DNA from 2 places in the Ochrobactrum sp. A-1 genome. Region 1 is predicted to be linked to the other one. Evidence: predicted binding sites of a transcription regulator. Region 1 holds the regulator's gene; the other holds the start of a gene.
The links. The regulator HrcA, encoded in region 1, represses chaperone genes, less so after heat shock. The targets are predictions, from matches to a motif close to GTTAGCACTCNCNNNNNGNGAGTGCTAAC.
Positions count from the first base shown of each region.

Region 1 (14,810 bases):
TTTCTGATGGCAAGATTGCGCTAGGTTTTAAAGGCAGCGAGTTATGGATTGCCTCTGCACCACCCGCCGACGTAGTGGCCTATTTTGATGGGCGTCGGAGCTATGAACTCTGTGACATGTGGGCTCGACACCCGAACGAGCGCCGAGTTCGGCGCGAAATTGCTAACGCGCTTGTGAGGCGTGGGGAGCCTGAAAATAAGTGCTACAACCCGTCCGCTGACGCAATAGAACGTACTCGGCAAACGGTCGTTCCGCTACTGATCCATCAAAACAGCCGCCGTGCCAATAAATAACCATCGGCCGGTATCTGCGGGATGGTAGATTTTGGGTTTTGCATAAGCCGGGTTCTGTTTCTCAACAGGTAAATGGACCACTGCGGAGTTACTCTCCCCACAGATGTTCGATACTCTCAGAGAGAAAATCCGGCACAGCCCCCTAACGGGTTGCGAGCATTCGGTGAGTGAGACCGTGCTTTCATCAGAATAAGCGGCAAAGCACAGTCTCGCTCAAGAACGCGATTTATAATACATTGGCCAATTAGCCGCGCAGTATCGCGTAGTTCTGGGGAAGTGCTGCGTGTCGCTACGATATATCGGCTTTTACCTGACAGGAATTGTCTGCTTCCATGAGCATGCGATCCGGGCTTGTGGATAAGTCATGTTGTTTGTCCCTTGACCGGTTATCCCCAATTTGACCGCTAAGTGACTTGCCTGTACGTGGCGAGCGCATTACCAACGGTTCATGTTGGTTGAAGCGAAAGCGTTAAAGCTGCTATTTGCCTATAAGACGCTAAACCGGCACGCACATGACTACCGCATATCCGGCCTGAAGCACGTCGCAGAAAAGTGCATAGCGGTTTTCCGAGCGCGACTTGCGTAAAAGCACTTGAAGCGCGTTGCGCTTTGGGTCAGGCGGATAGGAGACTAATCAAAAGGGGAGCTTCTCGCGCTCATGGCCACATTCGATGTTCTTTGTATCGGCAATGCCATTGTCGATATTCTTTCGCGTACCGATGACGCTTTTCTGGAAACGAACGGTATCGTCAAAGGTGCGATGAACCTGATCGATGCGGAGCGTGCGGAACTGCTTTATAGCCGGATTGCAGGTCCGGCGACGGAAATGTCCGGCGGCAGTGCCGGAAATACGGCAGCGGGCGTAGCAAGTCTGGGCGGACGCTCGGCCTATTTCGGCAAGGTGGCGACCGATCATCTGGGCCGTGTTTTCGCGCATGATATCCGCGCGCAGGGCGTTGCCTTCGATACCCGCCCGCTGGAAAAAGGATCGCCAACCGCCCGTTCAATGATTTTCGTAACGCCGGACGGCGAGCGCTCGATGAATACATATCTTGGCGCCTGCGTGGAACTCGGACCGGAAGATGTCGAGACCTCCAAGGTGTCCGATGCGAAGGTGACCTATTTCGAAGGCTATCTGTGGGACCCGCCACGTGCGAAGGAAGCCATCGTCATGGCATCGAAGATCGCGCACGAGAAGAAACGCCAGATGGCAATGACGCTTTCCGATCCGTTCTGTGTCGACCGGTATCGTGAAGAGTTTCTGGAACTCATGCGCTCGCGCACCGTCGATATTGTTTTCGCCAACGAAGATGAGGCGAAATCTCTATATAAGACGCAGTCGCTTGAAACGGCGATTGCCGCCATGCGTATGGATTGCACGCTTTCGATCATCACCCGTTCGGAAAAAGGTGCGGTGGTCATCACACCAGACCAAACTTTGACCATCCCAGCTATTGAAATTGATGCGCTGGTCGATACGACCGGAGCGGGCGATCTCTATGCAGCCGGTTTCCTTTATGGTTATACAAACGAGCGTTCACTTGAAGATTGCGCGCGTTTAGGTTCGCTGGCGGCAGGTCTTATCATCCAGCAAATGGGACCGCGTCCGCAGCTCAGCCTGCAGGCTGCTGCAAGCCAGGCCGGTTTGGTCTAGTAGTTATTCCGGCCTGATGATCCGGTCGCGCTGAAGTTCTTCTTCCGTGCGTCCGGGACGGCCTTTATAGACGGGCAATGTCCAGCCGAAATAAAGCGCGCCGCCGCGAATGACAAAAGCGATCAAGGCTGCTGCGATTGCACATATGGCTGGTTCGACCTGCAGCCACGCAAGCAGAACATAAAGACACGCACCGGCGAGCGAAGCCGTGACATAGATTTCACGGCGCATCAGTACGGAAGGCTCACCCGCCACCATATCGCGCAATATGCCGCCGAGGGTAGCTGTGGATATACCGGTCACGATAGCGACGGACGGCCCGAAGCCAAGCGCCAACCCTTTGGCCGCACCCAACACCGTATAAGCCGCCATGCCAATGGCATCGAGCCAGAGCAGCACACGATAGCGCGACTCCACCATGTGCGCGGTGAAATAGACGAAGATCGCTGCCAGCGTGCCCGCCAGCAGATAAGCGGGCTCGACAACCCAAAAAACTGGCGCGCCGAGGACGAGATCGCGCAGTGTTCCTCCACCAATACCGGTAATATTGGCAAGGAACAGAAAGCCGATAATATCGAGCTGGCGGCGCGAAGCGGCAAGGGCGCCAGTCGCCGCGAAAACGAAAACGCCTGCGAAATTCAGAAACTCAGGTATAGTCACGCAGCCGGTCTCCTCCACACATCCAGTGACAACTTTTCACCGGTTCGCTCCAATAGCAATATGTACCTCATTGCAAAGTGGACTGCGGAAATGAAAAGAGCGGCAGACAAAGCCGCCGCTCCAATTTTCACCGGTTATTGCTGAAATCAGGCGTTGCCGTCGGAAGCCGCGCCGCCATTGTCGGCAGTTACCTTCGGGCCACCCTTGGACACACCGACCATCGCCGGACGCAGAACGCGGTCGCCGATGGCGTAACCATCCTGCACGACCTGCACGACGGTGTTGTTCGGCAAATCCGGATTCGGTACTTCGAACATGGCCTGATGGAAATTCGGGTCGAACTTCTGGCCTTCCGGCTCCAGCTTCTTGACGCCGTGACGTTCCAGAGCGTGCAGCATGGCGCGTTCGGTCATTTCCACGCCGTCTGCGAGCGATTTCAGGCTCGCGTCGGTCGCCAGGGCTTCGGCAGGGATAGCCTCGAGTGCGCGGCGCAGATTGTCGGAAACCGACAGCATGTCGCGGGCGAAGTTGGTCACGGCATAGGTGCGTGCATCCTGCACATCGCGCTGGGTGCGCTTGCGCAGGTTCTCCATCTCGGCTGCAGCGCGCAGCAGCTGGTCCTTCAGCTCGCCATTGTCGGCTTCGAGCATCGCGATCCGGTTTGCGGTTTCATCCACGGACGCCTCAGCTTCATCCTCGGCAGCTTCCGCACGAGCTTCAGCCTTGCGTGCCTTCAGAAAATCGTCGGCAGCTCGGTTCAGCGCCTCACGATCCCGGGGATTGTTGATGTCGCGCTGCTCAAGATCGGGATTCTGGGATTTGTTTTTTTCGTCAGCCATAGTGCTACTTCCGTCTTGAATATCTTCTGGGGCGGATATCGAGTTTCATGCCAGTAAAATCAAGGTCTATTTTCAGGGACTTGGTTTGTCCCGGCAAGTCTCACAGTTACCGCAGGAGCCGGGAAACGATCTGGGCGGTGTAGTCCACCATAGGAACGATCCGCGCGTAGTTGAGCCGTGTTGGCCCGATGACTCCCAGAGCACCAATAACCCTTTGCTCGCTGTCGCGATAGGGGGCGACTACCAGCGATGAGCCCGAAAGGGAGAAAAGCTTGTTCTCCGAACCAATGAAGATGCGGACACCTGATCCGGCCTCGGCAAGATCGAGAAGCTGGACCATGCCGTCCTTGGTTTCGAGATCATCGAACAGGTGACGCAGGCGCTCGATGTCTTCCTGCGCATGAATATTTTCCAGAAGATTGGCGCGACCGCGAACAATCAGCCGCGCCGGTTGATCCGTTCCGGCACCGCTCCAGACTGCCAGCCCCTGGGAAACCAGTTCCTGCGACAGCTGGTCAAGTTCCTCCCGCGTTTCTTCCGTCAGCTTTTTCAATTCGGCTTTGGCTTCAGAAAGCGTGTGGCCGTGAATATGGGCGTTTAGAAAGTTCGATGCCTCGACCAGCTGCGAATTGCTGATGCCGACGGGCAGACTGACGACACGGTTTTCGACATCGCCATTCTGCATGACCAGAACGGCGAGCGCCCGCGTCGGTTCGAGACGAACGAATTCGATATGTTTCAGCGCACCTTCCGCCTTGGTGGCAAGTACGAGGCCGGCGCCGCGCGAAAGGCCCGAAAGGACCTGACTTGCTTCGGTAAGAACGCTTTCGACCGAATTGTTCATTCCGGCGGAGCGAACCTGCGCCTCAATGGAAGAGCGCTCTTCCGGCGGCAGGTCGCCCACTTCCAGAAACGCATCGACAAAGAAACGCAGACCTATCTGCGTCGGCAGACGTCCAGCTGAGATGTGCGGCGCATAGATGAGGCCCAGATGCTCCAGATCGCTCATGACGTTGCGGATGGTCGCAGGAGAAAGTGTGTGGGGCAACAACCGGGACAGATTGCGTGAGCCGAGAGGGTCGCCATCGTTTAGATAGGTTTCCACAATCAACCGGAAAATATCGCGCGAGCGCTGGTCGAGCGAACTCAAGAGCTGGTGTTCCGGCGGTTTCATCATGTTATGGTAGCGAACCCTATGAATGGCATGCGATAAATATAAGACCGTAAGTCGAAGCGTCAAAGTCTTTAGCTCTGTCCTGGCAGACCTCTCAACACTTCTCGACATATCTTTGGGCTGGCAAAGCGCAAATTTCCTTTCTATTTGCGCCTGGGGGGCCTAAAAAGCCGCACGGAAAACTTTGAATCCCAAAAAACTCGACCAAGGAATTTGATATATGCGTCCATCCAAGCGTGCTGCCGACGAAATGCGCGCCGTCTCTTTCGAGCGCGGCATCTCCAAACATGCGGAAGGCTCCTGCCTGGTTAAATTTGGCGACACGCATGTTCTGTGCACGGCAAGCCTTGAAGAAAAGGTGCCTGGCTGGATGCGTAACACCGGGAAGGGCTGGGTCACGGCGGAATACGGCATGTTGCCGCGTTCGACCGGCGATCGCATGCGTCGCGAAGCCGCTGCCGGCAAGCAGGGCGGTCGCACGCAGGAAATCCAGCGTCTGATCGGACGCTCCTTGCGCGCCGTCGTGGACATGCAGGCTCTGGGCGAAGTGCAGATCACGGTGGACTGTGATGTCATTCAGGCCGATGGTGGCACGCGCACGGCGGCGATCACCGGCGGCTGGGTGGCCTTGCATGAATGCCTGCGCTGGATGGAAGCACGCCAGATGGTGCGGGTCGAGAAGGTGCTGAAGGATCATGTCGCGGCCATTTCCTGCGGCATTTATGAAGGCGCGCCGGTTCTCGATCTGGATTATGCGGAAGATTCCGTTGCCCAGACCGACAGCAATTTCGTCATGACCGGCACGGGCGGCATCGTTGAAATTCAGGGAACTGCCGAAGGTACGCCTTTCTCGGAAGAAGAGTTCCTGAACCTGATGAAGCTCGCACGCAGCGGTGTCGATCGCCTCGTGTCCTTGCAGAAGATGGCCGTAGCCTGACGGTACGCGTTATTCCGACTCTGGCGGCCTGCAAATGGCGTTCTTTTTCGCTTCCGGTGCTCATGTACTTTAAGTACACTCCGCTCCGGGTCTCAAAGACCACCATTTTCGGCTCGCCATAACCGGAATCTCGATGAACCGCATCGGATGCGTCGCAACCGAGGGGAAAATCCATGCGCGCTGCACGTATTCTTGAAACGGCACTCTATGTTCGCGATGTCGCCGAGGCGGTAGAATTCTATCGCAACACGATGGGGCTGGAACCGGTGGGCCAGCTCAGCGAACGCAACGCGTTCTTCCGCTGCGGCGAGGGTATATTGCTGCTCTTCAAGGCGGAAGAGACGCTTAAACCGCCATTGCCCGGTCATCTGCCTGTGCCAGCCCATGGCACGACGGGGCCGGGTCATGTATGTTTTGCCGCAAGTCGCGCCGAGATCGACGGTTGGCGGAAACATCTGGAACAACATGGCGTCGCCATTGAGGCCGATTTCGATTGGCCCAACGGTGCGCGCTCGATTTACTTCCGCGATCCATCCGGCAATTCGCTGGAAATCGCCGAACCCAAACTATGGAATTGAAAATGAGAACGCTGGAAAAGGGCAAGCTGATTGTCGCCTCGCACAATGCGGGCAAGCTGAAGGAATTCGACGGGCTGATCGGCCCGTTTGGTTTCGACGTCAGCTCTGTTGCAGCACTTGGCCTGCCGGAGCCGGACGAGACCGGCACCACGTTTGAAGAAAACGCCTATATCAAGGCCCTTGCAGCGGCTGAAGCCACTGGGTTGCCCGCATTGTCCGACGATTCCGGCCTGATGGTCGATGCGCTCGACGGCGAGCCGGGTGTCTATACCGCCGACTGGGCCGAGACCGAAGACGGTACGCGCGATTTCAATATGGCGATGCAAAAGGTCGAGGATCTTTTGCAGGAAAAGGGCGCGCTGACGGCCGATAAGCGCAAGGCGCGTTTCGTATCCGTCATCTGTCTTGCATGGCCGGATGGTGAAGCGGAATATTTCCGTGGCGAGGTCGAAGGTGTGCTGATCTGGCCGCCGCGTGGCACGACCGGCTTCGGCTACGATCCGGTTTTCCTGCCGGACGGTCATGAAAAGACCTTTGGCGAAATGGCTGCCGACGAAAAGCATGGCTGGAAGCCCGGTGACGCTTCGGCTCTGTCGCACCGTGCCCGTGCCTTCAAGCTTTTCGCCGAAAAGGCGCTCAACGTGGAGCCGGCTTCCGCGAAATGAACAGGCTCTTTCCCCCTTTGCAGGCGAAAAATGTTGCCAGCGCGATTCCCATCGCGCGGGTAAACGGGGAAAATGCATTCGGTGTCTATGTGCATTGGCCGTTCTGTCTGGCCAAATGCCCCTATTGCGATTTCAACAGTCATGTCCGCCACAAGCCGGTGGATCAGGCGCGGTTTTCGCAAGCGTTCCGGCGCGAGATGGAAACGCTGCGTGAACGCACCGGCCCGCGCACCGTCACCAGCATTTTTCTCGGCGGCGGCACGCCGTCGCTGATGCAGCCCGAAACAGTGGGTGCGCTTCTGGATAATATTGCGTCGCATTGGTCTGTCGTGCCCGACATCGAAGTGACGCTGGAGGCCAATCCGACCAGTGTGGAAGCCGACCGTTTTCGCGGCTATCGCGCGGCAGGCGTCAATCGCGTGTCGCTCGGCATTCAGGCGCTGAACGATCCCGATCTGCGCCGTCTGGGGCGTATGCATTCGGTCGATGAGGCAAAGGCGGCCATTCGCTTAGCGCGTGAGATTTTCCCGCGCCTGTCCTTCGATCTGATCTATGCGCGTCCGAACCAGAGCATCGAGGCATGGCGCGAAGAGCTGAAGGAGGCCATCGGACTGGCTGCCGATCACCTCTCGCTCTATCAGCTGACCATCGAGGAAGGCACGCAGTTCTACAATCTCTGGAAGGCGGGCAAGCTCACCACGCCGGAGCCGGACCACGCCGCAGCGCTCTATGAAGAAACGCAGCGGGTTACGGCAGAGCATGGACTTCCGGCCTATGAGATTTCCAATCACGCAGTGCCGGGGCGCGAGTCACAGCACAATCTGGTCTATTGGCGCTATGGGCAATATGTCGGCATCGGCCCCGGCGCGCATGGGCGTTTCGTGGAAAACGATGTGCGCACGGTGACGATTACCGAAAAGCATCCGGAAACCTGGCTCGATCACGTTGAACGACGCGGCCACGGTATCGTAGAGGAAGAATACCTCGATGGCGGGCAGGAGGGCGACGAGTTTCTGATGATGGGGCTTCGTCTGCGCGAAGGCATCGATCTCGATCGATACAAGCGGCTATCGGGCCAGAGCGTTGATCAGAAGCGCCTGGCGAAACTGATTGCCGAGGGCATGATCGAGCCGATGGGCGGCAGCATCATTCGCGCAACGCCGGACGGTGCGCTGGTGCTGGATGCGCTGGTGGCCGATCTGGCCGCATGAGGGATAAGCAATGACTGAGGATATGGGCGACGCACGGCGCGATTATGTGGTGGGTGGCACAGCCATGCGCGCCCGTCCGCTGGAACCCGCGCTTTATATCGTCTCGACGCCGATTGGCAATCTTGGCGATATGACGCTGCGCGGCATCGAAACGCTTGCCGCAGCCGATGTTTTGGCCTGCGAGGATACGCGTGTGACCCGTGTTCTCCTCGACCGCTACGGCATTTCCCGCCGCCCGATCAGCTATCACGAGCACAATGCCGCCGAAGCCGGAGAAAAGCTGATTGCCGCGCTGTCAGCGGGCAAAAGCGTTGCGCTGGTGTCCGATGCGGGCACGCCGCTCGTTTCCGATCCGGGCTTTCGTCTGGTCGGCGAGGCGCGCGCGGCCGGTATTCGTGTCGTTCCCATTCCGGGTGCTTCCGCCGTTCTGGCCGCACTCGCCGCTTCCGGTCTGCCGACCGACGCCTTCATGTTCTGTGGCTTTCTGCCGTCCAAGCACGGGCAAAAGCAGACGAAGCTTGAAAGCCTCAAGGGCATCGACGCAACACTGGTCTTCTATGAATCACCAAACCGGACAGCAGCGACGCTGGCCGAAATGGCGGAAGTGTTCGGCCCGGATCGTCTGGGCGCGCTCTGCCGCGAACTGACCAAGGCTTATGAAACCATTCGCACTGCACCACTGGGCGAACTGGCGAAGGAATTCGACGGCGAGGACCGTATTCGCGGCGAGGTCGTTCTGCTGGTCGGTCCGCCGACGGGCAACACCATTCCGCAAAGTGAAGAGGACATCGACAAGCTGCTTCTGTCACTTGCCGACGAACTGCCGCCATCCAAGGCCGCAGGCGAAGCCGCGCGCATGACCGGTGGCCAGAAATCCGTTCTCTATCAGCGCCTCATGCAACTGAAATCGGATCAGCGTTGACGGAGCTGCGCGAGAAAAAGCGAACCGCTTTCTTTCGTGGACACAGCGCTGAACGCTTTGCGGCTCTGATGCTTCTTCTGAAAGGCTTTCGGATTGTCGCACGGCGCTATCGGACAAGACTTGGCGAAATCGATCTGATCGCGCGCCGAGGCAATCTGGTGCTCATCGTTGAGGTCAAGGCACGGAGCAGTCTGGAAGCGGCGCAACTCGCTGTCACGCCACAGGCCATGCAGCGCATCGAAGCCGCCGCCGATCTCTGGCTGCAACGCCAGCCTGACCAAGTCCGTCTGTCGTTGCGTTTCGACCTGATTGCCGTGCTGCCACGACGGTGGCCCAAACATGTTCCGGCATTCTTCACGGCCGGAAATTACCTATAAGCTTATGTAAATCCTATAAAAATTGTGGGGTATATTGGGATCATTCCGGGGAATGAAAATCCCGCAATCGGCTGTTTTGAGAAAAAGTGATGCTCGCCGTGATTTTCACGCGCAAGCCCGTTTCTTATAAATCTCCCGCTCTCCATGGATAATGGCGCCATCTTTTTACCAGATGCATTTCCGCACGCGAAACCGGTATCCACTTTCGCTGGAAATGCTCCCAAGGATCGCGCCGTGTCTCTACCGCAAAAGCGTTTACTGGCTGATTTTCCTGCCTTCTTCCGGGTTTCGGAAGAGGTGGTTGTCGTCGTTGGCGGCGGCGAGGAAGCGTTGAACAAGGCGCGCCTTGTGGCGCAGACGTCCGCACGCCTTCGCATTATTGCCGAAGAAACAGAACGCCATCTGGCCGATTTCATCGCGAGCCATGGTGTGGAGCATATTGCGGCACCTTTTGCGCCGGAACATGTCGCGGGCGCAAAGCTGGTTTTCGTGGCGACCGGTGATGAGGCGCAGGACCGCGCTGTTGCTGCAGTGGTCAAGGCCGAGAGGGTTCCCGTCAATGTCGTTGACCGTCCAGCACTTTGCGATTTCCTGACGCCTGCCATCGTCAACCGCGCGCCACTGACGATTGCCATCGGCTCGGAAGGGAGCGCTCCGGTTCTGGCGCAGATGGTTCGTGCGCGTATCGATGCCGCCTTTTCGCCGCGCCTTGGCGAGCTTGCGCATTTCGCCGAAAGCTGGCGTCCGCTGGTCGAGCGCGCATTGCCCAAGGGGCTGGCGCGCCGCAGCTTCTGGCGCGGTTTCTTTTCGGGCCGTGTTGCCAGCGCCATTGAAAATGGCGATCGCGTGGAAGCCTACAAGGCTGCGAGCGACCTGATCGAACAGCGTGACAATGCCGCCGGTTATGTCTGGCTGGTCGGCGCCGGTCCGGGTGCCGAAGATCTGCTGACCCTGCGCGCCCATCGCGCTTTGATGGAAGCCGATGTGATCGTGCACGATGCGCTGGTGCCGGAAGGCGTCATTGCCATGGGCCGTCGTGACGCCGAGCGTCTCGCTGTAGGCAAGCGCAAGGGCTGCCATTCCAAAAGCCAGGAAGAGATCAATCGCTTGCTGGTAAGGCTCGGGCGGGAAGGTAAGCGCGTTGTGCGGCTGAAATCCGGTGATCCGTTGGTGTTCGGGCGCGCAGGCGAAGAAATGGCGGCGCTGCGTGCCGCCGGTATCGGGTTCGAAATCGTGCCCGGCATCACCTCGGCCTTTGCTGCCGCTGCGGATATGGAATTGCCGCTGACTCTGCGCGGTGTCGCCTCGTCGCTGGTGTTCACCACCGGTCATGACATGACGGGCGACGTGCTGCCGGGCTGGGCGAAGCTCGCCGTCTCCGGAGCAACGATTGCCGTCTATATGGGCTCGACGGTCGCGGCATCGGTTGCCGCGCGCCTGATTGGTGCAGGCCTGCACGAAGATACCGCCGTGGCGGTGGTGGAAAATGCGAGCCGACAGGACAAACGCCTGTTCCATGGCACGCTGAAGAATTTGCCGGATCTAGAAAACCGCAAGGAACTTTCCGGCCCAGTCATGGTGATCATCGGCGATGCGGTCGCCGGTGCCGCAATCGATAAAGCTGAAGCGCTGGCCCTCAGGCCGGTTTCCGTCGCAGCCTAAACCCGCAGGATGCGCTGTTAACAAAAGTTTGGAGTTTGGAAATGGTCGTAAAAGTTCTCACTGCAAACCGGCTGATCGACGGGCAGGCTGTGTGGCTCGGTGCCGACGGCTCCTGGCAGGAAACCATCAACGGCGCGCTGATCGCCCGCCATGCCGAAGCCGTGACGGCGCTCGAAGATGCGGGCAAAGTTGCGGCGAAAGCCAATCTTGTCGTCGATGTGAATGTGATCGATGTCGAGGAGCGAGCAGAGGGGCTTTACCCGATCCGCCTGCGCGAACGCATCCGCCTTTCCGGCCCGACCATCGTGACCTTTGGCGATTTGCCCCTCGAAAAACCTGAATTGAAGCGCGCCTCGTAATATCTGTTGACGCATTTCCGGACGCAAAACCGGTTCCCACTTTTGCTGGAAATGCTCTGATCTGGATTTAGACTATGTATCGTTATGATGAATTCGACCGCGATTTTGTTGCGGCCCGCGTTGCCCAGTTCAAGGATCAGGTTGAACGCCGCCTGACCGGAGAGCTGACGGAAGAACAGTTCCGTCCGCTGCGCCTGATGAATGGCCTTTACCTGCAATTGCACGCCTATATGCTGCGCGTGGCAATTCCCTATGGCACGCTGTCGAGCCGCCAGTTGCGAAAGCTTGGTCACATTGCGCGCGTCTATGATCGCGGCTTTGGCCATTTCACCACGCGCCAGAACATCCAGTATAACTGGCCTGCGCTGAAGGACGTGCCGCGCATTCTGGAAGAGCTGGCGGAAGTCGAGATGCACGCCATCCAGACCTCCGGCAATTGCATTCGCAACGTAACCGCCGATCACTTCGCTGGCGCTGCCGCCGACGAAGTGGCCGATCCGCGCCCCTTCGCCGAAATCCTGCGCCAGTGGTCGTCGCTGCACCCGGAGTTTTCCTATCTGCCGCGCAAGTTCAAGATTGCCATTGTCGGCTCGGAGCATGACCGCGCCGCGATCCAGGTGCATGACATCGGCTTGCAGCTGAAGAAGAACGAGGCAGGCGATCTGGGGCTGGCCGTCTATATTGGCGGCGGTCAGGGCCGCACGCCGATGGTGGCGAAGAAAATCCGCGACTTTCTGCCCATCGAGGACATGCTGACCTATGTGACGGCTATTGTGCGCGTCTATAATCTGCATGGCCGTCGCGACAACAAGTACAAGGCCCGCATCAAGATCCTCGTCCATGAAACGGGCGTTGAAGAACTGACCCGCGAGATCGATGCTGAATGGGAAGAAATCCGCAATGGCGAGCTGAAGCTGCCGCAGCGCGATATCGACGCGATTGAAAGCTATTTCCGCATGCCGAAGCTGCCGCAACGGCCGGAAGGCTGGGAAGTGCTGGCTGTTACCCAGAAGGCCGATGCGGAATTTGCAAGCTGGGTGGCGCGCAATGTCACGCCGCACAAGAACCCGGATTATGCGGTCGTCACCATTTCGCTGAAGCCCATCGGCGGTATTCCCGGCGATGCGAGCGCAGAGCAGATGGAATTGGTGGCGGATATTGCCGAAACCTATTCTTTCGATGAAATCCGCGTCAGCCACGAGCAGAATTTGGTTCTGCCGCATGTGGCCAAGGCCGATCTCGCAGCCGTCTATGATCTGCTGCAGTCGGATGGGCTGGTGACGCCGAATGCCGGTCTCATCACCGACATCATCGCCTGCCCCGGTCTCGATTATTGCGCCCTTGCCAATGCACGCTCCATTCCGGTGGCGCAACGCATTTCCGAGCGCTTCGGCGACCAGCAGCGCCAGCTTGAAATCGGCGATCTCAAGATCAAGATTTCCGGCTGCATCAATGCCTGCGGCCATCACCATGTCGGCCATATCGGTATTCTGGGCGTTGAGAAAAAGGGCGAGGAACTCTATCAGATCACGCTTGGCGGTTCGGCGGACGAGCATTCGACCATCGGTGACATCACTGGTCGTGGCTTCTCGTCGGAAGAGGTGGTTGATGCCATCGAAACGGTGGTGGACACCTATCTGTCCCTGCGGGAAAGCCCGGAAGAAACTTTCCTTGCCGCCTATCGCCGCGTCGGCATGGAACCGTTCAAACACGCGCTTTATGGAGAAATAAGCCGTGCAGCTTGATGCGGAAGAAACTGCTGCCGCCGAAGCCCGCCTTCTGGAGGCAAGCCACGGCGCGTCTACCCCGCAGGAGGTGATCGCGCTCGTCACGCGCGAACTCTATGAGGGGCAGATCGCGGTCGTCTCTTCCTTCGGGGCGGAATCGGCGGTGCTTCTGCACATGATCTCGGAAATTGATCCGGCGACACCGGTTCTGTTTCTCGATACGGGAAAGCACTTTCGGGCAACGCTCGATTATCGTCATGATCTGGTGGACCGGCTGGGGCTGACCGATGTGCGGGATATCCTGCCGCTTGAGGATAATCTCAAGGCGGACGATCCGTTCGGCGCGCTGTCGATGACCGACAAGGATCGTTGCTGCTTTATCCGCAAGGTCGAGCCTATGGCGCGCGCCGTGGCCCCTTATCGGGCCTGGATGACGGGTCGCAAGCAGTTTCAGGCTTCGACGCGCGAAAGCCTGGCTACGTTTGAATCGGTCGGCCCGCGTATTCGTATCAATCCGCTGGCGCGTTTGCAGGCAGGCGATCTCAAGGCCTATGCCGACAAGCATGATCTGCCGCCGCATCCCTTGACCGCGCAGGGCTACCGTTCCATCGGCTGCATGCCTTGCACGCGGCCTGTGGGCGATGGCGAAGACCAACGTGCCGGACGCTGGGCGGGGTCGGAAAAGACAGAATGCGGCATCCATCTGTCGGGTCTGTCCGACAGCTTGAAGAAACTGGGAGCAGGTGACCGGAAATGAGCGATATCAACGAAACCAAACTCTGGTCTGCCGATGGCTTTCGCGAAGACGATTATGTCTTTGCCGACGATCTTGAAGCGGCTGGTGATACCCCGGCGATCATCATTCCGCTGGCCGTCTGGCTTGGACTGGATGAGGAGCGTCGCCGCGCCTCCAATCACCGGATCGGCGTGTCGGTTGCGCCGGGCGAAGCCATTGAACCGCTGCTGGATGATCTGGGCAGCCTGCCTCTGATCGCCTTGCAGTTCCCGGCTTTCAATGACGGTCGCTCCTATTCCAAGGCCGAGATTTTGCGCCGCGAGGGGTTTGCGGGCGAATTGCGTGCCGTTGGTGATGTGCTGATCGATCAGGCCGCCCTGATGCTGCGGACCGGCTTCGACAGCCTGCAGGTGACGAACAAGGTTGCCCAGAGCCGTCTTGGCGAAAATCGTCTGGTTGATACGCCCGGCTATTACCAGCCGGGACGTGGATCAGTACCGGAGGAGGCCGGGTTTGCCTGGCGTCGTGTCAAGGCAAGTTAGGCACATCGCTCAAATTTGCCATTTTTCTGCGCGCCTTGATGCGCTAGACACGCCTCACCAAATTCAGGGAGTCGCGGCGTGATCCGGCATATTGTTTTCTTCAGCGTCAAAGAAGGTCAGGACATAGAGACGGTCAAAAAGGGGTTGGAACAACTTGCCACCATTCCCCATGCTGACCTTTTTGAAGTTCTGCCGAACTCCAGGGTCGATCCGATGTGCGACCGCATCGATCTCGTTGTTTATGCCGAGTTCAAGGATGAAGAAGCGCTTTTCGCTTTCAAGAAGCATCCGACCTATGACGCGACGACGCAACTGGTGCGTCCGATGCGTGAATTGCGCTTTTCAGCCGATGTTGTGACAGGCAAGCGCTAAAGCATTTTCCTGCAAAAGTGCGAAGCGGTCTTGCGTGCGGAAATGCGTAAAATAACTACCAGTCTGTCTGCGGTCTTTCCTGTAGCGGCAGTCCGCCGAAAA
Region 1 covers NZ_JAKVQC010000003.1:1,503,048-1,517,857, reverse strand. The annotation lists gene MKS82_RS09155 (adenosine kinase) at 952-1,947, shown strand; gene MKS82_RS09150 (trimeric intracellular cation channel family protein) at 1,951-2,607, opposite strand; gene grpE (nucleotide exchange factor GrpE) at 2,754-3,446, opposite strand; gene hrcA (heat-inducible transcriptional repressor HrcA) at 3,553-4,623, opposite strand; gene rph (ribonuclease PH) at 4,841-5,557, shown strand; gene MKS82_RS09130 (VOC family protein) at 5,731-6,135, shown strand; gene rdgB (RdgB/HAM1 family non-canonical purine NTP pyrophosphatase) at 6,138-6,800, shown strand; gene hemW (radical SAM family heme chaperone HemW) at 6,797-8,011, shown strand; gene rsmI (16S rRNA (cytidine(1402)-2'-O)-methyltransferase) at 8,022-8,933, shown strand; gene MKS82_RS09110 (YraN family protein) at 8,930-9,310, shown strand; gene cysG (siroheme synthase CysG) at 9,545-10,972, shown strand; gene MKS82_RS09100 (DUF2849 domain-containing protein) at 11,014-11,331, shown strand; gene MKS82_RS09095 (nitrite/sulfite reductase) at 11,406-13,076, shown strand; gene MKS82_RS09090 (phosphoadenylyl-sulfate reductase) at 13,066-13,815, shown strand; gene MKS82_RS09085 (DUF934 domain-containing protein) at 13,812-14,336, shown strand; gene MKS82_RS09080 (Dabb family protein) at 14,415-14,708, shown strand; gene MKS82_RS09075 (methylated-DNA--[protein]-cysteine S-methyltransferase) at 14,764-14,810, opposite strand, start outside.

Region 2 (14,810 bases), on a different contig from region 1:
CCTCGCGCGGCCTCGACCATTGTTTTTAGATGGCTCGGTTCGCGAACACCTTGCCTGTATAATTCCACAGTGATGGCCGCCATTCGCTCCGCTTCCTCAGTCTCCTTGGCAACGCCAGCTCTCGATCGAATGTCATCGAAAACCCTCTGACAGACAACAAGGTCTCTGGAATAGAGTGGTTGGGGTGGGCGCTTGATTGTATTCTGAACCATTTTTATCTCCTCATTGGAGGCTCGCCCCCAGCGGGGGCGAGCCTAAGACAATCGCTTAGAAATCCATGCCGGCGCTAGCCGGTAGGGCTGGAGCGGCCTCCTTTTTGGGCTTCTCCGCTATCATCGCTTCCGTTGTCACCAGAAGACCGGCAACCGAGGCTGCGTCCTGCAGCGCAGTGCGCACAACCTTGACCGGATCGATGACACCCTGAGCATAAAGATCACCATATTCGCCGGTCTGGGCGTTCCAGCCATAGGAGAAGTCGGTTTTTTCACGCAGTTTGCCGACAATGATCGAACCTTCGGCACCGGCATTTTCGGCGATCTGGCGAACAGGTGCTTCAATCGCCCGTCGCACGATCTCGACGCCGACACGCTGATCGTCGTTCGCGATCGGAAGGTCCTCGAGCGCCTTAACGGCGCGCAGGAGAGCGACACCGCCACCCGGGAGAATGCCTTCCTCTACCGCGGCGCGGGTCGCATGCAGCGCATCGTCGACGCGGTCCTTTTTCTCCTTCACTTCGACTTCCGTCGAGCCACCGACGCGGATGACGGCAACGCCCCCGGCAAGCTTGGCAAGACGTTCCTGTAGCTTTTCGCGGTCGTAGTCGGAGGTTGTCTCCTCGATCTGAGCCCGAATCTGCGCAACGCGGCCATCGATTTCCGCCTTGGAACCGACGCCATCGATAATGGTGGTGTTCTCCTTCTCGATCGCCACTCTCTTCGCCCGGCCGAGCATGTTGAGGGTGACGTTTTCCAACTTGATGCCGAGGTCTTCCGAGATCACGGTTCCTCCCGTCAGGATGGCGATGTCTTCCAGCATGGCCTTGCGACGGTCGCCGAAGCCAGGAGCCTTGACGGCAGCTATCTTGAGACCGCCACGCAGCTTGTTGACGACAAGCGTTGCAAGAGCTTCCCCTTCGACGTCTTCAGCGATGATGACGAGCGGTTTGCCGGACTGGACGACGGCTTCGAGAACCGGCAGCATCGCCTGCAGGTTCGACAACTTCTTCTCATGGATCAGGATATAGGGATCTTCCAGTTCCACCCGCATCTTGTCTTGGTTGGTGACGAAGTAGGGGCTGAGATAGCCGCGATCGAACTGCATGCCTTCGACGACTTCGAGTTCGGTTTCAGCGGTCTTGGCTTCTTCGACAGTTATAACACCTTCGTTGCCGACTTTCTCCATCGCCTCGGCAAGATAACGACCGATCTCCGTATCTCCGTTGGCGGAGATGGTACCAACTTGAGCAATTTCGGAATTGCTGGTGATCTTGCGGGCGTTGGTCTTCAACTCCTTGACAACCGCATCGACGGCGAGATCGATGCCACGCTTCAGGTCCATCGGATTCATGCCGGAGGCGACGGCCTTGGCGCCTTCCTTAACGATGGCCTGGGCAAGCACGGTCGCGGTTGTCGTGCCGTCGCCGGCGAGATCGTTCGTCTTCGATGCCACTTCGCGCAGCATCTGGGCGCCCATGTTCTCGAACTTGTCTTCCAGTTCAATTTCCTTGGCGACGGAAACGCCGTCCTTGGTTATACGAGGGGCACCGAAGGACTTGTCGATCACGACATTGCGGCCCTTTGGACCGAGCGTGACCTTCACGGCATTGGCCAGCACGTCAACTCCCCGCAGCATGCGTTCACGGGCATCGGTGTGGAACTTGACTTCTTTCGCAGCCATTTTTTCTAACTCCTCAATAGGCAGCTATGTGACTGATGGGTTGGATTGACGGGTTATCGCCTCAGGCAGCTTTTTTCTGCTCTGCCTGGGTTTCGATGATGCCCATGACATCGCTTTCCTTCATGATCAGCAGGTCTTCGCCGTTGATCTTGATCTCGGTGCCGGACCATTTGCCGAACAGGATGCGGTCGCCGGCCTTGACGTCGAGCGCCTGGATCTGGCCGGCATCGTTGCGCGCGCCGGGACCTACGGCGATGACTTCGCCTTCCTGCGGCTTTTCCTTGGCGGTGTCGGGAATGATGATGCCGCCCTTGGTCTTTTCTTCGGATTCGACCCGGCGGACGAGAATGCGATCATGAAGCGGTCGGAACGACATGTTTTCCTCCGTTGAGCAAAAATGATGACGTTGTTCCCTCTGGCCGGACCGAATGATCGGTCCGGGCGGGTGCAAAACCTCAAGTCGAGCATTTTGCGCAAAATGATCTGGTTTTGAGATTTTTCGATTTCAAGAGGGAGAAACGAAAAAATTAGCACTCGTCTTCTGATGCTACTAACATACTGGAAAGGAACAATAAACGGCGCGATTGCGTTTAAAAATCCGTTGATGGTCGTGAAATTTTGCGACACACTTCACAGTGTCATGAAACGGAGATGAAGCATGCAATTCTCATCGGATCTGGAACGTCAGCTCAATGGCTACGGCCTCACCACCGCGCACATCCTCTATCGCATTCCTGATTTCGAATCCGTGCTGCAGACCTATGTCTGGCAGGACTACGATCTGGCACCCGATTTTCCTGAGATGCACAGGTTCCTGGATTTCTGGCAGTCCAGGCTTGAAGGCCCGCTCCATTCTGTCCGCTATACGCATCAGTGCTTGATCGGACCGAATGAATGGCGCCGCGTCGAAGGCGAGTTCAAGCTTCACTGAGGTCTTGAACAGAAATTTGCTCTATCCTAGCTCTGTCGTGACCGAGGCTTGATGAGATCGGTCAATATCCCACGTCTGTTCAGAGTGAGACCGGATAGGGAAGAGAAGAGAAGATAAAACTCATCAAAGACCTCAGCATCAAGGAACGCGAAGAGGTCTTTGCCGACGTCGCGCGTGTCCTGCAGGGGACCGCTTGCGAGGCTTATGTCGAAGGCAACCGCCATTACACGCAGGCAGAGAACACGCATAGTCATTCGACCGTTCTGCATGTTGGTAGTGCTGTAGCCGTACAAGGGAACGAACAATCTCACTAAAATTCAATGCAGGCCGAGGCATTGGTATTTCAGCTAAAAATCGACGTTTCAGCAGGCAATGCTCCTGTAGAGGCACGCTTCCATCCCACTTCGATCGGGTGTCTATTGGCATTTGGGAAATCGCGAAGATCGGTGCGTCGGTGGCTTCGGGAACAGATTTGCAGGCGACAGGTCACGTCGTGGTGAGCGATCCGCAAAAAATCTCTTTTATTGACGAACAAAACATGAACATGTATCTTCGCTCATATGGTGAAAAAGAGCCTTCAGGATAAACTTGCCATTCTATCGGATGCGGCAAAATACGATGCATCTTGTGCGTCAAGCGGTGGCGAGAAGCGCGATGCAAGCAAGGGCGGTGTCGGATCGTCGGGAGGGGCAGGGATTTGCCATGCTTACACTCCGGATGGGCGCTGTATCAGCCTGCTGAAAATTCTTATGACCAACTTCTGCATCTTCGACTGTGCCTATTGCATAAACCGGGTCAGCTCGAACGTGGAACGGGCGCGGTTCTCAGTCGAGGAAGTTGTCTCGCTCACGCTGGAATTTTATCGACGCAATTACATCGAGGGCCTGTTCTTGTCCTCGGGCATCATCAAGTCCCCCGACCAGACCATGTCCGATATGGTACGCATAGCGCGGACATTGCGGGAGGGTCACGGCTTCCGCGGCTATATCCATCTCAAGACGATTCCCGATGCAAGTCCGGACTTGATCCGGGAGGCCGGGCTTTGGGCTGATCGGCTATCGATTAATGTCGAATTGCCGGAGGACGCAAGTGTGCGCAAATTCGCTCCGGAAAAACGCCCTGAAACGATCCGTGGTGCGATGGCACAAGTGCGGCTGGAAGGCGAGGCGGCAAAAGATAAGACCCATACCGGGCGTAAGCCGCGCCGGTTTGCACCGGCCGGGCAAAGCACGCAGATGATCATCGGCGCGGATGGGGCAGACGATGTGACCATCCTCAAAATGTCGACACGGCTTTACAGTGGTTACAAGCTGCGACGGGTTTATTATTCAGCATTCTCCCCGATACCGGACGCCTCCGCAGCTCTGCCCTTGATCCAGCCTCCGCTTCTGCGTGAACACCGCCTATATCAGGCAGATTGGCTTTTGCGTTTTTATGGTTTCACCGCCGAGGAAATCGCTACCGGCACGAAGGCTGGTCATCTTGATTTGGAACTGGATCCAAAACTTGCCTGGGCCATACAGCACCGTGGCCTATTCCCTCTGGATGTAAACCGTGCAAGCCGTGAATTGCTGCTGCGTGTTCCTGGATTCGGTACCCGCACGGTGGATCGCATAATCGTTGCGCGCCAGAACGGCGGTTTAAGATACGAAGATCTGGTGCGGATAGGTGCCAACATGAACAAGGCACGCCCCTTTATCATGACACCTGGCTGGTCGCCGGGGCGGCTCATCGACAACGTCGATTTACGCGCTCGATTTGCACCTCCCGCTGAGCAACTGCGGCTATTATGATCTATTCCGTTAAACTACCCGACGGCGGCACCTTCGATGCGTGGCGTGAGATGGCGCGCATCGCGATATCACATGGTATCGAGCCAAATGATATCGATTGGATCGGAGCAGACGGATTGTTTGATGGGGCGTCGCTGCCCAATGCGCCTGGTGAGCATAAGGCAAGCGTTACGCAGGGGTTTTTGAAGCTTGCGCATTCGGTCATCTGGCATTCGAATCCGGAACGGTTCGGACTGCTCTATCAGGCGTTATGGCGGCTTGACCGAAACGCGGGAGAACCTTTAAGCCATGCCGACCCGCTTGGGCGGCGGCTGCATCTCATGGCAAAATCGGTTGGTCGTGATATCCACAAGATGCATGCTTTCGTACGGTTTCGCGAATTACCTGAGACTGGATTGCGTCGTCGCTTTGCAGCCTGGTTTGAGCCGGAGCATAATATAGTCGAACCGGGTAGTTCCTTTTTTGTAAAGCGTTTCGCGGATATGGACTGGGTGATCGCCACGCCCAGGCTTACAGCTCGATTTGAGGCCGGCAGACTTAGTTACCACCCAGGCGGCACACGCCCTGACTTATCGGAAGATGTCACCGAAACGCTTTGGGGCACCTATTTCGCGAACATCTTCAATCCGGCACGGGTAAAGTTGAATGCGATGCGCGCGGAAATGCCTAAGAAGTATTGGAAGAACCTACCCGAAACGCGCCTGTTTCCAGATATGTTACGAGATGCCGAGTCGCGAGTGGAGCGAATGCGCGCGGCTGCAGAAACGTCACCAGCGGCTGGCGCAGTCGCGATTTCGACCCGTTATCGCGCTGCAATGCCGCAAGCGGCCGAACTCCCCCAGACAATGATCGAAGCGCGAGCGGCTGCCGGACATTGCCGTCGATGTGGATTATGCGAGGCCGCAACCCAGACTGTTTGGGGTGAAGGGCCGGAAGACGCTGAGCTCATGATTGTAGGAGAACAGCCGGGTGATCGTGAGGACCTGGAAGGGCGTCCCTTTGTCGGTCCAGCCGGTCGTCTCCTGCGCGAGGTGATGGTTGCGGCGCAAGTGGGAACCGAACGTGTCTGGCTGACAAATGCAGTCAAGCATTTTAAGTTCACGCCGCGTGGCAAGCGCCGCCTGCATCAAAATCCTGACCGGCAGGAAATTCTGCATTGTCGCTGGTGGCTTGGGCTTGAGCTGGCTTTCATCCGTCCACGCATGGTGGTTGCGTTGGGGGCCTCTGCGGCGTTCGCTCTGACGGATAACAACGCTCCTCTTACTTCGCGACGCGGTCAGGCTGAAATCGGGTTACATGGTGGACCGGTGCTGATCTCCTGGCATCCATCCTATATCTTGCGGTTAAACGACAGTGTCGCGAGAGAACGTGCAAGGCGTGAATTGATCGAAGATATAATCCAGGCCGCTCGCATGGGCGTATCTGTCTGACCCGTCAATGTTTCAGCTTCGATCAGGAGAGATCAATAAAAGGAAGCCGCCGGCGCGTTTGGTGTTTTAGTTCACTGACAGCAGTAGCCATTGCTGCTCCAATGTCGGCACTTGCCGTAATTCCCTGCACGAAAGGCTGGTCGTGCATCAGATACGGCAGCGCGCCGAACGCAATCTTGCCACATGCAATGTCCGGTGCCAGCAGAGTGTAGTCGTCTGAGACGTCCGGAATATCCTCCCCGACCGAAACGAGTTGCCGGCGCAGTGACGGAAACGGCAAATCCTTCGTCTTGAGTGGCTTCTGGCCACGGGCGTCGATGAACACGTCAAATGTCCGTATTTCCGAGCCAATGGCGATGATGGTGTGATCCTTCCTTACCTCCATGTCGTAATCGTGCCCAAGTTCGAGCACGTCTATCAGGCCGGCCTTGCGCAGCGCCAGCAGCCTGCGGATCGATTCCGACGGGATGGCGGCATAGTTGTCGACGAAGACCTTGCAGAGACCGGTATCAAACCGCTCGCGGTCCTCTTCATTGAGATGCGGGATGATCTCCTGCACGACCTCGTGCAGCCGAAGGATTGCATAGCGCCAGAGGACGGTATGCTTCTCCCGCTTGTTGCGCTCGACTTCTTTGAGATTGTATTCTGCCCAGCGGAACGCATCGTGGTTTTGGCGGTCGGCAAAGTAGGCATCAGCGAAGCTATCAGCGTCGAGCTTCGAAAGCGTAACACGCTCACTCCAGGCCGGATCGGCGTACTCGATTTCGCGCGCGACCAAGGCAAATATCCTGTCAAGCAAGCCACTGGCACCGCTCTCGATCTCCCTGTTGATCGCCTGCTCCGTGGCAATCTGCAAGGGCTCGTAAGGGATCGGGCAATAAAAATCCGCTTCTGGCAGGATGCCTGAACGGGACATAAGCGTTATCGTCAGACCTTTACTGTCCGGGTCAAGGTCGAAGCGCAGGCTTTCGTCTTCTTCCTCGATGAAGCTTCCATGTTGGGCAACGACCGCCATCGCTGCGTCGATGGCGCTGAGCGATGTGCCCATAATGCCCACTTTACACGCTGGTATTCTGGCTTCGATCAGTCCAGACCAGGGGCTGGGAAAATAACTGCGCGTTGCTTCGTCGTCGTCGGGCCAGACGTGGCCGGTGGCGATGACGACGAGATCGAAGAGTTTCGAAACGAGGCTGCCATCAGACCAGAGCTTTACGCCATTGGCGGCGGCTTCGATATCCGTGACCTCGCAGGATTCATGCACTTCGACTTCAAAGCCTTTTCGACGCGCTGCCTCGACAAGAGCCAGAAACTGATCCCGGAAATATTCGCCCAGCAGAATGCGGGGCAGGAATTGTCGATCGTGAAGACCTTCCTTGTCGACCCGGTATCGAGCGAGACGCGTCTCGTCCTGCTCGTGCAGCCAGTCGAGATAGGTCGAGGTAATCGGCGGTATCTCGATGCTGGCGATGTTGGCAAGCATCATGCGGCTGTTCTCATCGTCATTATAAGGCATGCCTACGCCGGCTTCATCTTCCTTCTCGTAGATCGAGATGGAAATTGGCTCTGCGAATTTAAGCAGCGAGGAGAAAGTATAGATCCCGGTCGGACCGGTGCCGACGATAGCAATGTTCTTCATGGGCGATTACCAATTTCTCCACATTCCAATATGCGCGGTAAACGGCCCGGCTGGGCCGGGCCGCTTGTGTTTGCACTTCGAACATCTCTTCACATCAGTTGTATGCCGTGAGCTCAGAGCTTTACGGTATCTTCACGCGCCCATATCCGGAGCTTGCGGCAGGACGCGACGAAATCGGTAGCCGCCCTTGCATTGTCGAGGGGGATCAGCCCTTCGTCCATTTCGGGCTCGATACCGGCCTTGGCAAGCAGCGCCATTGCGCCTGCGGTAAAGCCAATGAACTTGCAGTGGGCAAAAGCATCTGCAACAAAGTCTCTTGCCGTGGACTCGCCGATAAGCCGGTTGGCCGCTTCTTCAGATAACACAAGGGCTACAGCATCAAACAATACGGATGGACCGCCGTCAATCATATGGTCGGCCTCTATCCAGTCGCCGCTGGATGCTTCGAAACCTCCGACCGTCGGCGCAACCAGTTCCACCATTGCGCCTTCCTTCTCCGCGGCGTGCCGGATACCCTTGAGCACCTGCGCATCAGTGCCACTGGCAACAAGCACGCCGATCTTTCTGCCCTTGAAGGTGCCGGGTCCGTTCTCAATAATGCTGAGTGCAGGAGACGGAGCAAGATCGTCGCGCACGGGCACCATCGCATCCGCAGCCTTCGGCATCTTGCGGATGCCGAGCTTTCCGGCGACCGTTTCCGCAAGGTTGGCATCGATGTTGAGCAGATGAGACACAATACGCTCGCGGATCACAGGCGTTTCCACCTTCGACAGTTCGAAGGTCAGCGCCATAGCGATATGGTTCTGCTCCACAGCGGTCTGGCTCAGATAGAACTGCCTCGCCTGGCTGTAATGGTCGGCGAAGCTCTCCGGTCGGAGGCGAACTTTCTGTCCGTCTTCCTGCGCTGCAAACGACCGGAACCCGCGCGTGGGATCAGGCCTCGGCCCTTCGCCCCAGGAATTAGGCTGGTAATTTGCTCGTCCGACAGGGTTGCGCATCGCCATATGGCCGTCCTGCTGGAGATGGTGGAACGGACACTTCGGCGCATTGATCGGGATATGTGTGAAATTGGGGCTGCCCAATCTTTTCAACTGCGTGTCGAGATAGGAGAAATTGCGCCCCTGGAGCAGCGGGTCATTGGAGAAATCGATGCCGGGGGGAACGTTCTGCGTCATGAACGCGACCTGTTCAGTCTCGGCAAAGAAATTATCCGGCATCCGATCCAGCACCAGCCGTCCGACCGGTATTGGCTTGATGACTTCTTCCGGAATCAGCTTCGTCGGGTCGAGCACATCGAAATCGAAACTATCCGCGAAGTCCTGATCGAAGAGCTGCACGCACAGTTCCCATTCAGGGAAGTCGCCGGCCTGGATCGCGGTCCACAGATCGCGGCGATGGAAATCCGGATCCGCACCATTGATTTTGACAGCCTCGTTCCAGACGACCGATTGGAGGCCAAGTTTCGGCTTCCAGATGAATTTGACGAAAGTCGACTTGTCCTTGTCGTTCAGGAAACGGAACGTATGAACACCAAACCCCTCCATGAAGCGGAAGGAGCGCGGGATGGCGCGATCCGACATGACCCACATGATCATGTGCATGGATTCCGGCGTCAGGCTGATGAAGTCCCAGAAATTGTCATGGGCTGACTGGGCCTGCGGAAAAGCCCGGTCAGGCTCCTCCTTGACGGCATGGACCATATCGGGAAACCGGATGGCGTCCTGGATGAAGAACACGGGAATGTTGTTGCCGACAATATCCCAGTTACCTTCATTGGTATACATCTTGACGGCGAAGCCGCGCACATCTCGGGCAAGGTCGAACGAACCCTTCGAACCGGCGACCGTGGAGAAACGGACGAAGACTGGCGTCTTCTCGCCAGCCCGTTGGAAAATGTCTGCGCGCGTATATTCGCTGAGTGACTTTGTCGTCTCGAAATAGCCATGCGCGCCGTAGCCCCGCGCATGAACCACGCGTTCGGGAATACGCTCATGGTCGAAGTGAAAGATTTTTTCCCGGAAATGAAAATCCTCAATCAGCGTAGGACCACGCTGGCCGATCTTCAACGTGTTGAGGTCGTCTGACACCGGCCCACCCTGCGCGGTGGTCATGGCAGGTGTCTTGTCGCCGGCAATCTGATAAAGATCTCCGCCTGGGCTGGCTTCGAGCTTTTGGTCATGAATCTTGAGTGATTTCTGCACATTTGCGGCTTTGTCGGTGGCTGACATAGCTGGCTCCCGTCCGTTATGTGATCTCTATACAAATTGGCAAGGGTGCCGAGTGGCACCCTTGCTTCATGATCACGCAGCCTTGGCGCGTTGGTTGGCCGAAGCATCCGCAAGTTTCGTCAGATCGCTGTCCGTTTTCGACTCTTCCTGAAGCGTCTGATCGAGAAGCTTCGCCGCATCGCTCAGGCCAAGTTCTTTTGCCCACCGCTTCAAAGTTCCATATCGGGTGATTTCGTAGTGCTCGACCGCCTGCGCGGACGAAATCAGGCCGGCGTCGAGCGCCGCTGTATCCTTGAACTCCTCCATGATCTCCTCGCCTTCGGCGATGATCCCTTCGATCGCGTCGCAGGTTTTGCCTCTCGCTGCCTTGCCCATGATCTCGAATACCTGGACAAGTCGTTCGACATGGCCCTCCGTCTCTTCGCGATGCTTCTCGAAAGCAGCCTTCAGGTCTTCCGACTGCGCCGCACGTTTCATCTTCGGCAAAGCCTTCAGGATCTTGCGCTCAGCGTAATAGATGTCCTTGAGAGTGTCGTGGAACAGGTCTTCAAGGGTCTTTTCCTTTGCCATGGTACTTCTCCTCTCATGAATTGTCGGATCGATATTTGAAGCGCCGAAGGCCGCTAAGTTCGCGGAAAAATGTGAGAATTAGCCAGTGTTCCGGTTCAAAGCGGGCATCTTCACCCGTCTTTTAACGCAATGTGATAGCTTAAGTTCCGTGGCTGGGGCACACAGGGGGCTTGTTCGAAGGAAGATTACAGAGCAGATATTTATGATGCTGCTGTAAATGCTACAACTCGATGATCTTAAATAGACAATTCAGTATATAAGGACATCTGCCACCTTTGCTCCAAGGTCTAGGCTGACAGATAAGTTAAAACACAGCTATGTCGAATGGACGAGCGCCGAAACGCATTGTAGGTTTGAACTGAGCGTTTGATGGAGGGACAATGCCGGAGCACCTGTTCGCCCGGTTCAGTGAGGGGCATGACGAATTCGCGAACCCGAGCGTCATGGTGAGGAACATCCGTGCCTTCGACTGGTCTCGATCGTCGGCGGGGCCGATCTATATCTGGCCAGAAGAACTCAAATCAGCCGTCCGACTGATTTTGCTTTCTGCTGCACCCATGGCAGTTCTGATTGGTCGCGAGGGCCTTGTGGTTCAGAATGATGCCCTGCAGGAGATGCTCGGTGAGCGCTATGCAACTGCACTCGGGCAACCGATTACGAAAGCGTTGCCCGTAGCGGCCAGCTTTTTCCGTGATGCGATCAGTTCCTGTTACGACGGCAAAGGCGTGCGTTTCCGCGACCAGCCAGTCAAGTTGTTGCGCGACCGGCAGTTGGAAACGGCCTGGTTCAGCCTCGCGTTGACACCCATAGCCGACACCCATGCCCACATCTATGGCGTTCTGGTGGTTGCCAGCGAAACGACCGAACGAATGCGGGCGCTCAAGGCGCTGGAGTGGTCGCAACAGCGGATGGAACTGGCACTTGATGCCGGTGGTATCGTAGGAACCTGGGATCTGGACGTTCGCAGTAACAGGGTAACCACGAGCGGCTCCTTTGCCGGCCTGTTTGGTATTTCCCAGGAGGAATCACGGCGTGGCGTCAGGATTGATATGCTGTCGCCATCTGTTCACCCCCAGGATCGCGACCGAGTCTTTGAGGGTTTGCGCGCCGCAATCACGTCGGGTTCGGATTATCGCTGTCACTATCGCGCAGTAACCAGCAAAGGGGACACCCGCTGGTTTATTGTTTCCGGGCGCCCTGTCTGTGACGACAGGGGACGGATCGTCCAGTTCGCAGGTGTTGTCATTGACACAACTGAGCAGAGCGAGATGGCGGCCGCTCTCGAACAGAGCAATCTTCGGTTCGACCTTCTGGCGGAATCCATACCCCAGATAATCTGGAGCGCGGATGCGGACGGACGGCACGATTATTTCAACGGACGGTGGACGGAATTCACCGGCATCGCCCCGGAAAATATCCAGCCGACAACCTGGCAGAAACTCATCCATCCTGACGACCGGGATCGGGTTGCCGAAACCTGGCAAGAGTGTCTGAAGACTGGCAAGACCTACGACATCGACTACCGCTTTCGTTATCATGACGGCAGCTATCGTTGGCTCTGGGTCGTTGCCCTTCCGCTCCGAAATGCAGACGGCGAGATCATCCGCTGGTACGGGACGTCATCGGATATCGATGCGCCTAAGCTGCTGGAAGAACAACGCGAGATGGTATCTCAGGAACTCGACCACCGGATCAAGAATCTGTTTGCGTTGGTTAATGGGTTGATCGCCGTGTCTGTCCGAGAGCAGCCGGAACACCGGCCGCTTGCAGAAACCTTACGAGCCCGTCTGGATGCCTTGCACCGGGCCCATGGGCTTATTCGCGCCGGGATGAAGCAGAACTTCGCTTCACTGCGAGGTTTGCTGGAACAATTGCTCGCTCCCTACATGGGCGGAAGCAACAATCGAATCACTATTGATGGTCTGGACGTTACAATTGACCCGGGAGTGGCGACATCGGTTGCCTTGGTATTCCACGAACTGATCACCAATGCCGCGAAATACGGGGCGTTGTCTCGGGCTGCGGGAGCCCTTCATGTCACGGTGAGCACGGACGGCGATCACCAGATTATCGAATGGAACGAGAAGTTCAGCGGCTGCGTGAATGGCGAAGCCGGAGAGGGGTTTGGTTCGCGACTCATCAAAACCATGGTTGAGGATCAACTCCGCGGACGAATAACCCGTGACCTGTCGGCGAAGGGGCTGACGACACGCATCGCAATTCCGCGTTCGATCTTTGCTTCACCTGCTGGACGATAGCTGAGCGCATCCCGACCGATTTTTGCTTCGCATTCAATTCCCTGTGTAGCCACTGGACGGTGCGCGCGGCCCCCTTGGAAAGCAACCGCCTCGGAGTGTAATAACCATTGGTTATTTCACTGAATGGCTTTGTAGGTTATGAGGCGTCGGCGGTATTCTTCGGCTTGAGAATGACGAAACGGAGGACTGCGTCTACTCCGTAACCCTATAAATTGATGCCGCCCGCAAGTTGGGTGTCGTTGGAGGAGGCCTGCCGATTACTTCATGGACGGGGGTGTAGGGCCCAAAGTTCTTTTGAACGCCTGGGCGAACGCGCTATGTGAATGGTATCCGACAGCTTCGGCCACCGCCGCCCCTCTCTTGCCCGCCCCGAGCATGCGCTGTGCGAGGATCATGCGCCATGTGGTCATGTGGCCGAGCGGAGGTTGGCCCGCGCGGTTCAAAGGTCGAGTGCCACGTTGGCCCATTTCTCGACCTGGTGGAATGTATAGAGCGCAGCGACCGCGATCAGCGTCACGGCAGCAACGACGATCCAGGCATTCCATGCGGCATAGGTTTCAGCCGCATAGCCGAGATGCCAAGGCGACAGCAGAAGACCGAGACCGGCAATGATGTTGAGGACATCGAAAGCCATCCGGTTATCGGAAGACAAAGACTTCAGCATCGTTCATTCCTCCGTGTTGGTTTGCTTGCCTCTTCAACGAACCGTCTTTCGCGAACGGGAGGCGGGTGCGGCGGCGCTTCCGCCTCCGCCATCGCGAAGCTTGGAAGCCGGATCGCGCGGAGGCAAAAGACGCCTTTCATCCGCTCCAGGCAAAAACGGTGCGAGTTCATCCAGCGTGAACGCGCCCGCCGCGATCTCGTGCAGGGCAAAATCGCCCACGGTGCGATCGACTGCGTCGAGCCTCGGTTCCGCGCCCCGGGCGAGCGCCCGGATGCGGGAGGCAGCGGCAAGCGTCAGCGCGAACCGGTTCGGCAGAACCTTCTGGCAATCGAAAACGACATGCGTATCCATCGCCGGACCTCATGCTGCCTTTCGTGTGCCTGAATCATCCCGATCATCCGCAACCTCGCGTTCAAGCGCGAGCAGCGCCTGCTCGACCTCGTCGAGGCGCGACGGCCGGTCGTTCTCGGGCATGCCTTCGTTGGTGGCCTGGTCGATCAGGTACTCGGTCCAGGCCCAGTTCATCAGAATCGCGCGCTTCGCCTCCAGCGTCAGCGTCGGATCGCTGACCACCTTCATGGGCGTCGTCCAGCTTTCAGGACCGGACGGGTCGTTGCGGTTCGCCGCGCCGTCGAGCGCACGCCCGTAGGTCTCTCGAAGGGCGGCGAGCCCGAGCCGGTCGAGCGTCGCATCCGAGAAGGCGTGCGTTGATTTTCCTACACACGCCTGCTTCTCATCGGCGCGCTGGCTGCGGCCACTGCCTGTCGTCTGCCGGGGCGGTGTTTGGACCATATAGGTCAGACCCTGTCGCTCGGCGTAGCGGATGGCCGATTGCAATGTCGGGAAGCTCAGCTCGACCTGGGTCAGCGTATCGTCGCCGCCCGTGTAGCCCATCAGCGGCTCGATGAAGGGCGCGGTGCGCCGCTCGAACACAAGTCGCCAGCCCTTCGTGCCGGCCTTGCCGGAGGTCGTCACCGCGCGGGACGGCTTGTAGATGCGCGCAACCGCGCCAGCCGGGAAGACCGAGCGCCCCATCGAAAGGGGCTTGTGCCGGTTGTCGTTCGACGGCCGCTCTTGCGGAATTGAATTTCCAGTTGATCTGTTGATCTGTCTCGTCATCTCCATTGTTCATCCCTCCCTCTCTGGCGAAGGATGCAGCCGACGGCGGCCAGGTGGCCCGCCGCCGGCGCCTGCCATGCATCAGCTCTTGATGGCGATGCGCTTCACCTGCGACTGCGCCTTTTCGCTCTTGGGCAAGGTCACGGTCAGCACGCCGTTTTTGAACCGCGCGTCGACCTGGTCGTCCTTGACCTCGTAGCCGAGCGGGATGCGACGCTCGAAGCGGCCATAGAAGCGCTCGGAGAACTGTCGGTCCTTGTCCTCCGTCTCGGAGCGCTTCTCGCC
Region 2 covers NZ_JAKVQC010000007.1:1,815,431-1,830,240, forward strand. The annotation lists gene MKS82_RS26840 (hypothetical protein) at 1-212, opposite strand, end outside; gene groL (chaperonin GroEL) at 268-1,896, opposite strand; gene groES (co-chaperone GroES) at 1,958-2,272, opposite strand; gene MKS82_RS26855 (usg protein) at 2,555-2,827, shown strand; gene MKS82_RS26860 (hypothetical protein) at 2,854-3,081, opposite strand; gene MKS82_RS26865 (putative DNA modification/repair radical SAM protein) at 3,391-4,620, shown strand; gene MKS82_RS26870 (UdgX family uracil-DNA binding protein) at 4,617-6,050, shown strand; gene MKS82_RS26875 (FAD-NAD(P)-binding protein) at 6,073-7,686, opposite strand; gene katE (catalase) at 7,800-9,914, opposite strand; gene MKS82_RS26885 (YciE/YciF ferroxidase family protein) at 9,987-10,484, opposite strand; gene MKS82_RS26890 (PAS domain-containing protein) at 10,865-12,742, shown strand; gene MKS82_RS29710 (helix-turn-helix domain-containing protein) at 13,000-13,287, opposite strand; gene MKS82_RS26895 (SPW repeat protein) at 13,182-13,406, opposite strand; gene MKS82_RS26900 (DNA-directed RNA polymerase subunit omega) at 13,440-13,757, opposite strand; gene MKS82_RS26905 (NADH dehydrogenase ubiquinone Fe-S protein 4) at 13,767-14,531, opposite strand; gene MKS82_RS26910 (Hsp20/alpha crystallin family protein) at 14,607-14,810, opposite strand, start outside.
Region 2: a site for HrcA is predicted at 2,423-2,451, ahead of groES (co-chaperone GroES). Genes of this name have one in related genera too.